2 regions of the Mediterraneibacter torques genome follow, and region 1 is predicted to be linked to the other one. Evidence: a T-box and tRNA genes for the amino acid it is inferred to sense, from the RefSeq annotation. Region 1 holds a T-box; the other holds one or more tRNA genes.

Region 1 (4,411 bases):
TGAAACTGATTCGGATTTTCTTTTCCGTTCCCCCACTCGCTTCCGGTATATGTATTCATTCCAAAATGACAAAAAGCCGCCAGTTCCTGTTTCTGATACTCATACTGATTCTTTGACGGTATAACACTATCCTTCTTCGGCGCCGCCGTATCGTTGTCTGTCAGCTCATCTGTTTTAACGTATGTGTCTTCGGCAGCCTGAACCTGCACAACTCCGCCGGTCGAAAGAGCTGTCTGTGCGATCATTCCGGCAGCTAATAACAATGCCAGATACTTTCTCTTTTTCATACTTTTCCTTTCCCCTTTTTTCACAATTTTATTTTTCATAGACCTTATAACCTTATCACATTTAAACAAAATTGTCATTATCACCCCCCCATTTTCGTCATTTTGCATATTTAGGATTTCAAAAAAGGCTATAGTCGTTCATTTTCCAAAACGATTATAGCCTTTTTGTACAACACTATCTTATTTCTTCTATATTATTTATCGAGAAGCAGCGCTGTAAAACAGAACGTATTTCTTCCAAAAGCGAAGAAATCCACTCCTGTTTTAAACTGCCCATTTACAAATAATGTATTTTAGTATGCTCTTCCCCAGTAAACCATATGTTTCGCAGGTTTTCCACAGCAGACGCATACATCAGACAGATGTTCTTCTTCCATAGGAATGCATCGTGATGTCACTCCGCCTGTCTGTGCTTTAATCTCATCCTCACAAGCTTCGTCTCCACACCACATTGCCTTTACGAAACCTTTCTTTTCGGAAACCGCATCTTTCATCTCATCCATAGTCACCGCAGAACTGATGTGGTCATCAAGGAACGCTTTTGCTTTCGCATAAAGGTCTGCCTGGATCGTCTCAAGGATTTCACCGAGTTTCGTTGTAATCTCATCGATTGCCACAACGATCTTCTCTCTTGTATCTCTGCGCACAACAACAACCTGACCGTTTTCGATATCTTTTGGTCCGATCTCGATACGAGTCGGGATTCCGAGCATCTCCTGCTCACTGAATTTCCATCCCGGACTCTTTTCGGAATCATCGATCTTCGCGCGATATCCGGCTTTATTAAGAGCGTCAAGAAGTTCATTTGCCTTATCGAGAACACCTTCTTTATGCTGCGCGATCGGAATAACTCTTGTCTGTACCGGAGCGATTCTCGGCGGAAGTACAAGACCGCTGTCATCGCCGTGAACCATGATGATCGCACCGATGATTCGGGTGGATAATCCCCATGATGTCTCGTACACACTGTGCAGTTCATTATTTTTATCTGCATACTTAATGTCAAATGCATCCGGGAAAGAATTTCCGAAGAAATGGCTTGTCGCCGACTGTAAAGCCTGACCGTCGTGCATCAGCGCTTCAATCGTATAAGTGTCCTGCGCTCCCGCAAATTTTTCACTTTCTGTTTTTCTTCCGGCAACAACCGGAATCGCAAGATCTTCTTCTACAAAGTCTTTATATACTTTCCACATTAATTTTGTACGTTCTTCCGCTTCTTCATATGTCGCATGAATCGTATGACCTTCCTGCCAGAGGAATTCCCTTGAACGAAGGAACGGTCTTGTCGTTTTCTCCCAACGAAGAACCGAGCACCACTGATTCCATACTTTCGGAAGGTCTCTGTAAGACTGAACCGTCTTGCTCCACACGTCACAGAACAATGTCTCAGATGTCGGACGGATACAGAATCTCTCCTGAAGCGGCTCCGCTCCGCCGTGTGTTACCCACGCTACTTCAGGCGCGAACCCTTCGATGTGGTCTTTTTCTTTCTGCAAAAGGCTTTCCGGGATCAAAACCGGAAGATATACGTTTTCCACACCTGTGTCTTTAAAACGTTTGTCAAGATCCGACTGAATATTTTCCCATATTGCATATCCGTTCGGAAGATAGTTCAGACATCCCTTTACGCCTGAATAATCACATAATTTTGCTTCCCGCACAACATCTGTATACCACTGTGCAAAATCTTCGTCTCTCGATGTGATCGACTGTACAAGTTTCTTTTCTTTCGCCATTTTCTTACCTCATTTCCCAAATCATTTTCGGAACTTTTTATCTTTTGTTCCGACTTTTCTTCCATCGCTTCCATAGCGCAGCAGTTTAGCCATATCCGTCCGAATCGACCGTTTCGACCGTTTCTTCCGTTTTGCCCGTTTCTCCCGGATCGTAAAAGTCTCCGGTAACGCGGCAGATTCCCGGATAGCGCCAAAACTTCTCTGCCGGAAAAGCGTCTCATTTCCTATATGCGCCTATATAAAAACGCCGGGACGCTCTTCCCCACAAGGGACCGAGCATCTCGGCGGTACCACCCTTATTAACACCGCAGACGTCCTGCCTGCCGTTGTTCTCTCTTTTATCTTTAACGCAGATATACGCTGTATTTTCATACAGAGCTCCGGAGCCGGTTCAATGTGTTCCTGCAAAGGCTTTCACCAACCGCCTTCTCTCTGATGCATTCCACACATATACTATTCTCTTTCCTCGCCTGTTTGCATCTGTGATTTTACCCAAAATCCGGCAGAATGTCAACCGAAACCGCCGTTCCAAGTATTCATTCCGAAAATACCATCCTAAACGTGCATCTAAGACCTTATCCCAAACATTATCCGTGAAGCTGCAAAAGCTTTCCTTTTAATTCCTGCTCCATATTGCGAAGTTCCGCCTCCGCAGCCTGACGTTTTTCCCTGCCTTCACGCTGGATTGCCATTACTTCATCAAGCGTAGAGATCAGAGACTCGTTCGTTGCTTTGAGCGTATCCATATCCACGATTCCCCGCTCGGACTGCCGAGCCGTTTCCATCGTTGCGATCTTCAGTTTCTCTGCATTTTTCTTCAAAAGCTCATTCGTCACATCCGTAACACGCCGCTGCGCTTCCGCTGCCTGCGTCGAATGTTCTACCCCAAGCGCAAGAACCATCTGACTCTTCCAAAGAGGAATCGTATTTACGATTGTAGACTGGATCTTTTCAACCATCATTGTATCATTATTCTGAACGAGCCGAATCTGAGGCGCAGTCTGAATAGAAATCATTCTTGTCAGTTCAAGATCATGGATCTTCTTCTCAAACCGAATGCACATCTCATCCAAATCTTTCGCCGCCTGCGCATCTTCCGGCAGTCCTGATGCCTGCGCCCTGCTCATCAGATCCGCAAGCTGTGTTCTTTTCACTTCCGCAAGTTTCTTCTTTCCCGCAAGAATATACATCGACAATTCCTTAAAATATGTCAGATTCAGTTCGTACATCTTATCAAGAAGCGCTGTATCCTTCATAAGCTGTACCTGATGCTTCTCCAGCGCCTTGATAATCTCATTTACATTCGTCTCGGCTTTTGCGTATTTTGCTTTCATAGAATCAATTTTGTTCGACGCTTTCTTAAAAATGCCGAAAAAGCCTTTTTCTTCTTCATCTTCATCAAAACTTTTCAACTGCGTCACAACGCCGGTAAGGAGAGCCCCCACCTCGCCGAGATCTTGAGATTTCACATTATCCAACGCCGATTCGGAGAAATCCGCCATCTTCTTCTGCGTTCCCGCTCCGTACTGAAGGATCAGCGATGAATTCGTCAAGTCGATCTGCTTTGCAAATGCCTCGACCGTCTGACGCTCTTCTTCTGTCAAAACGCTGTCGTCCAGCACCGGTTCTTCTACCTGCTGCACGGCCGGAGTTTCCTTTTTATCCGCCGCCTGAAACGGATCTAACGTCAATGTCGGAGTGGTGTCTAAGTCCTTAAATTCTGTTCCCATTTCTTTAATCTCCTTTTCCATTTCTTTCTTCAGCCCTATCTTACTTATCTTCACTCATCATTCCCCGAGCTTCTATTTTATCTTCTTTACTCGCTGCGAACATCTTTTCTATCTTATCTTCTCCACTCGCTGCGCGCTTTTACTTTCTGATCTCGTCTTCCGTAAGTCCTTCCTGTGCCAGCATCGTATTCAGAACCGATATATCCGACGACACGTCCCACGCCGTATCCTGAAAAAGATCGTCCAACAACTTTTCAAACGCCACATTAAGAGTGTCAATCGTCTTTTCGATCTCTATTTTGGAAGAAATAATATTTTCTCCCTGTACAGGCTGTGCATCCAAATCTTCATACGCCTGCAGCAGTTTCATCGTCATCGGAAGATAATAATCCATTAATTTTCGGATATCACTGACCGTATCGGGTTTCTGCTCGACCCGGTCAAATATCCTGTCTACAAGCATTTCCATACGGGCGATTTTCTCCGAAATTTCTTCTCCGGGTATTGCGTCATTCGCCGCTTTGATCGCCCTCACATATTCGTCGCCTGCTTCGATGATCTTCTGGACTTCCGGAGAAAGTCTGGAAAACTCTTCCTGTTCCTTCGCTGCCCGCTCTTCTTTTTCCTGTTTTTCCCGACGCGTTCTTTCCATAAGCGC
Region 2 (4,411 bases), 1.0 Mb from region 1:
TGCACTTCTTTGTCTTGCGATCAGCGCCGATAAACTATTTCTGTTTTCATAACGAGTTCTGCCTGACGTACGTTCCTTTTTCCCTTTGCGGGAATTCACACGTCGAGAAACCGGACGCTCCGTCCGTATCACTTCACGCCTACGGTCAATCGTTCTGCGGTATCCCTCATACCCGCTTCTGATATTCATCGGACGCATCGGCGCCGTATCGTACACATCTTCTCTGACGGGACGCATCGGCATCGTATCTCCGAGGTTTCTTTTCTTTTGCTTCTTTACATTTTTCCTGCCCTGTTCGCGTCTCTTGATCGGACGCACAGTCCTGCTTCTCATATCATCACACCCATCATCAATCTTATTTACCTGCTGTCATGGAAGGATGCACCGGTTTCCCATGTTCAAAAAAGCGGTCATACCATACAAGGAAAATATATACCGTCCAGATTTTGCGGCTGTCATCTGCTTTTTCATTCGTATTCTTTCCGTCTCTGTGATCTTCCAGCATCTTCATAAGCAGATCGGTATTAAAGAATTTTTTCGCCATAGAAGATGCAAACATCGCTCTCACACGATTATAATATTTTTCCTCTTTCAGCCAAACCCGAATCGGGATCGGAAAACCAAGTTTCTTTTTCTCTGCCGTCTTGTTTCTGATACTGCGTTCCGCCGCTGCCCGGAGAGCAACTTTCGTGCGCGGTGCCTGCACTTTATATTGAAGAGGAAGGCTTTCCGCAAGTTCCAGAACATTCCGGTCAAGAAACGGCACTCTGACTTCCAAAGAATTCGCCATGCCCATCTTATCCCCTTTCATAAGGATATCGTGAACAAGCCAAAGATGCAAGTCCACATACTGCATTTTTGTCACCGCATCCTTATCTTTCACCCGGTTATACAAAGGTTTTGTCACATCCTGAATTTCCGGTCTGCATCCCTTTTTCAAAATTTTAGCAGCCTCACGCTCTGTAAATATATTCGTAGCATTGGCAAAATACCGTTCTTCCAGCGTCTTTCCATGACGCATAAGAAATCCACGGCCTTTCATCCCCCTCGGCAGACAGTATTCTGCAAATTTTCCCATAAAGCGCCGGATCGGCATCGGGATTTTATTAAAAGCAGTATGTTCAAGAGGTTCACAGTAAATATTATATCCTCCGAACAATTCATCCGATCCTTCACCCGAAAGCACAACTTTTACTTTCTTTGCCGCTTCTTTACTCAAAAAATACAGTGCAACCGCCGCAGGATCCGCCACAGGCTCATCCATATAATATTGAATATCCGAAAGACTGTCCCAGTATTCATCCGGCGTGATCACCTTCGCATCATTCTTCATATGAATACTTTCGGCAAAATCTTTTGCATCCTGAATCTCACTGTATTCTCCCTCGTCAAATCCGACTGTAAACGTATGATCGACTTGTCCCAGATAAGTCAGGTAACTGGAATCCACTCCGCTTGATAAATAAGACGCAACCTCCACATCGCTAATCTTATGCTTCTCTACCGACTCCTTCATGACTTTTTCCACTTCAGCCGCAGCTTCATCGAATGTTTTTTCATATTTTCCTGTAAAATTCGGTTCAAAATACCGCGATATTTCCATTTTCCCATCTTCATAAATAAAGTAATGACCGGGCTGAAGACAAAATACTCCTTTGAAAAAGGTTTCGTTAGTCGGTACGAACTGAAAGGAAAGATAATTTCCCAAAGCATCTTCATTAAAAATCTTATCAAATTTCGGATGTTCCATAAATGCTTTGATCTCAGACGCAAACAAAAAGGTCTGATTCATCTGCGCATAGTAAAAAGGCTTGATTCCAAAAATATCCCTTGCACCGAAAAGTCTTTTTTTCTTTGTATCCCAAATCACAAACGCGTACATTCCCCGGAGACGATCGACAAGTTTCTCTCCCCACTGCTCATATCCGTGTATCAGAGTTTCCGAATCTGTATTAGAGACAAATACATGTCCAGCCTCGATCAATTCTTTTCGCAGTTCCTGATAGTTATAGATTTCCCCATTGAAAACAAGCACCATGCTTTTATCTTCATTATAAAGGGGCTGATCTCCGACTGAAGACAGGTCGATAATGCTCAAACGCCGAAATCCAAGAGCCGCATCCTCATCAACATATTTCCCTGCACTGTCCGGTCCTCTGTGTATGATTGTATCCATCATATTTACAAGAACAGTTTCCCGATCTTCTACTTTACCGACAAAACCTGCAAAACCACACATTTTTCTTCTTCCTTTCCATAATATCCGAAATAATAGATAAGGAATCAGTTTCCGGTAAGCCATTTACCTGATCTGATCCCTCATTGATCTCTCGTATATGATATCTTCTTCAAAACAAAAATATACTTCTGCAATCACCGGAAGTGCCAAAAAGCACGCTCCGAAATCGCAAGCGTCCGCCAAAATCTCGGGCAAGCCCGAACTTCGGCTCGCCGCCGCAATAGATCAGTCGGGGTGACAGGATTCGAACCTGCGACCTCACGGCCCCCAGCCGTGCGCTCTAACCAAACTGAGCCACACCCCGATGACTTACCTATTATATATAATTTAATGGCAGTTGTAAAGGATTTTTCCATATATCATTCGCAAAAACGTAAGTCGTTCATATTATAATAATGAATTTACAACAAAAGGAGATACCGCCAATGGCAACTTGTCAAACAAATAATCAGATGCGTTATATGCGCCGTACAATGCCCGACACCTCCTGCCCGTGTCACGAAACAGTTCCTATGAACGGATGTCCGAATACCCGGGACTTTTTCCCTGCAAATATGCCGATTGCAATGGCATATGTTCCATGGCAAAAATGGCAGAACATTTATGAACCGTGCCGCGCTCTTAAAAACGGAACGATCTTTGAGGAATTAAATAAACCATTCTCAGGGAAAGGAGCCTGCTGCCGATGAAAAACTATCCTTATTCTAACTCAAACTGTTCTGTCACAAATAATAATACTCAAGACTGTTCTTTAAATAACGCTTCAATGAAAAATATGCATCGTTCTATGAACCGAAACCAGCTTATGGAGCATATCAACCAGGTTAGTTTTGCTGTTGACGAAGTAAAACTTTATCTCGATACGCATCCTTGCGACAGCGAAGCGCTTGCGTATTTTCATGAAATGAGCGCCCACCGCAACGACGCTTTAAAACAATATGCTTCTGCCTACGGACCACTGACTGTCGACACAGCCGATTATTCCTGTGCCGAACGATGGAACTGGATCAATGAACCGTGGCCATGGCAGGAAGGAGGATGCTGATTTATGTGGAATTATGAAAAACGTCTTCAATATCCGGTAAAAATCACACAAACCAATCCTAAAATTGCAAAGATCATCATCAGTCAATTCGGAGGTCCCGACGGAGAACTGGCCGCATCTATGCGCTATCTCTCTCAAAGATATACTATGCCGTATAAGGAAGTAACAGGAACGCTAACCGATATAGGAACAGAAGAACTCGCTCGTAGAAGATGAAGCTAATTAAATAATGATAAGATGATGCAATATTTCTCCCCGGAGCTGATACTCCGGGGAATATTTTTAATATAACTGGAATTTATCAAGCGCAATGCCGAAACATCCGGCATATCCGTCCTGCCCGTTTCCTACTTCATTGTCGAATTGCCACGGATAGTAACCGCCGCCAATCGGAGCAACTCTGTACTGCGCTTTTTGATAACCATATTTTGCAACAATATCCGCCGGAGTATCATAATATACCTCTACGGCATCGATCACAGCTCCCGGATATCCAGCATAGCCGTTGTTTGCGTCAGACCAGTTACATCCGGTTACGTAAGGTAACCATCCCTTGCCCTTTACATGCACGCGGTATTTTACAGTACCTTTATTAACCTTTATCGCGATACCGGCGATTGTACGACCCGGAAGTCCTGCAAAATCAGACAGGTTATTCACAAAGGGCAGGATTGTTCCGTCGGTCAACATAACGCCATAAGTAAACACAATGCCGGGATCACCGGATGCTGCACTGCTTCCGCCTCCACTGACAACCGGAGCATCCGGCAACTTGTCCATTCCCATATACTCACGGATTTTATTAATAAAATATGTTTTACAGCCAGATGTGCCCCCATGAATCTCTACAGATCTGTGCGGGCACGCTGTCGCGAATACCTCCTTGTGCATCCGGATTGTATTCGTGTTTGGAACGATACCGTACTGCTTACACTTCTGCGCCGCCAACTTCAACGCATTCTCTTCATTTTTCTTAAAGATTTCCAAATCCCCCATACTCTGACAGACCTCGATCGAATAATAGTTCCGGTTTCCGTCTGTCTGCCCGCAGTGCCATGCTGCGTAGGCATCATCTTCCGCATACAAGATCCCGTCACTAGCTACATAAGCGTGAGCAAATCCGTTTT

The links. The T-box of region 1 lies ahead of proS (proline--tRNA ligase). A T-box ahead of a tRNA ligase gene usually reads a tRNA of that ligase, here a tRNA-Pro.
Positions count from the first base shown of each region.
Region 2: it encodes a tRNA-Pro, which carries the amino acid that the T-box ahead of proS (proline--tRNA ligase) is inferred to sense. The anticodon was not compared.

Region 1 covers NZ_CP172594.1:2,584,776-2,589,186, forward strand. Annotated here, with positions in the region: gene ACH9UM_RS12080 (alpha-L-fucosidase) at 1-287, opposite strand, end outside; gene proS (proline--tRNA ligase) at 581-2,023, opposite strand; T-box leader at 2,288-2,499, opposite strand; gene ACH9UM_RS12090 (toxic anion resistance protein) at 2,611-3,753, opposite strand; gene ACH9UM_RS12095 (5-bromo-4-chloroindolyl phosphate hydrolysis family protein) at 3,893-4,411, opposite strand, start outside.
Region 2 covers NZ_CP172594.1:614,809-619,219, reverse strand. Annotated here, with positions in the region: gene ACH9UM_RS02875 (FtsW/RodA/SpoVE family cell cycle protein) at 1-243, opposite strand, end outside; gene asnB (asparagine synthase (glutamine-hydrolyzing)) at 356-2,239, opposite strand; tRNA gene ACH9UM_RS02865 (tRNA-Pro) at 2,469-2,543, opposite strand; gene ACH9UM_RS02860 (spore coat associated protein CotJA) at 2,665-2,928, shown strand; gene ACH9UM_RS02855 (spore coat protein CotJB) at 3,006-3,284, shown strand; partial or broken gene ACH9UM_RS02850 (manganese catalase family protein) at 3,288-3,488, shown strand; gene ACH9UM_RS02845 (N-acetylmuramoyl-L-alanine amidase) at 3,567-4,411, opposite strand, start outside.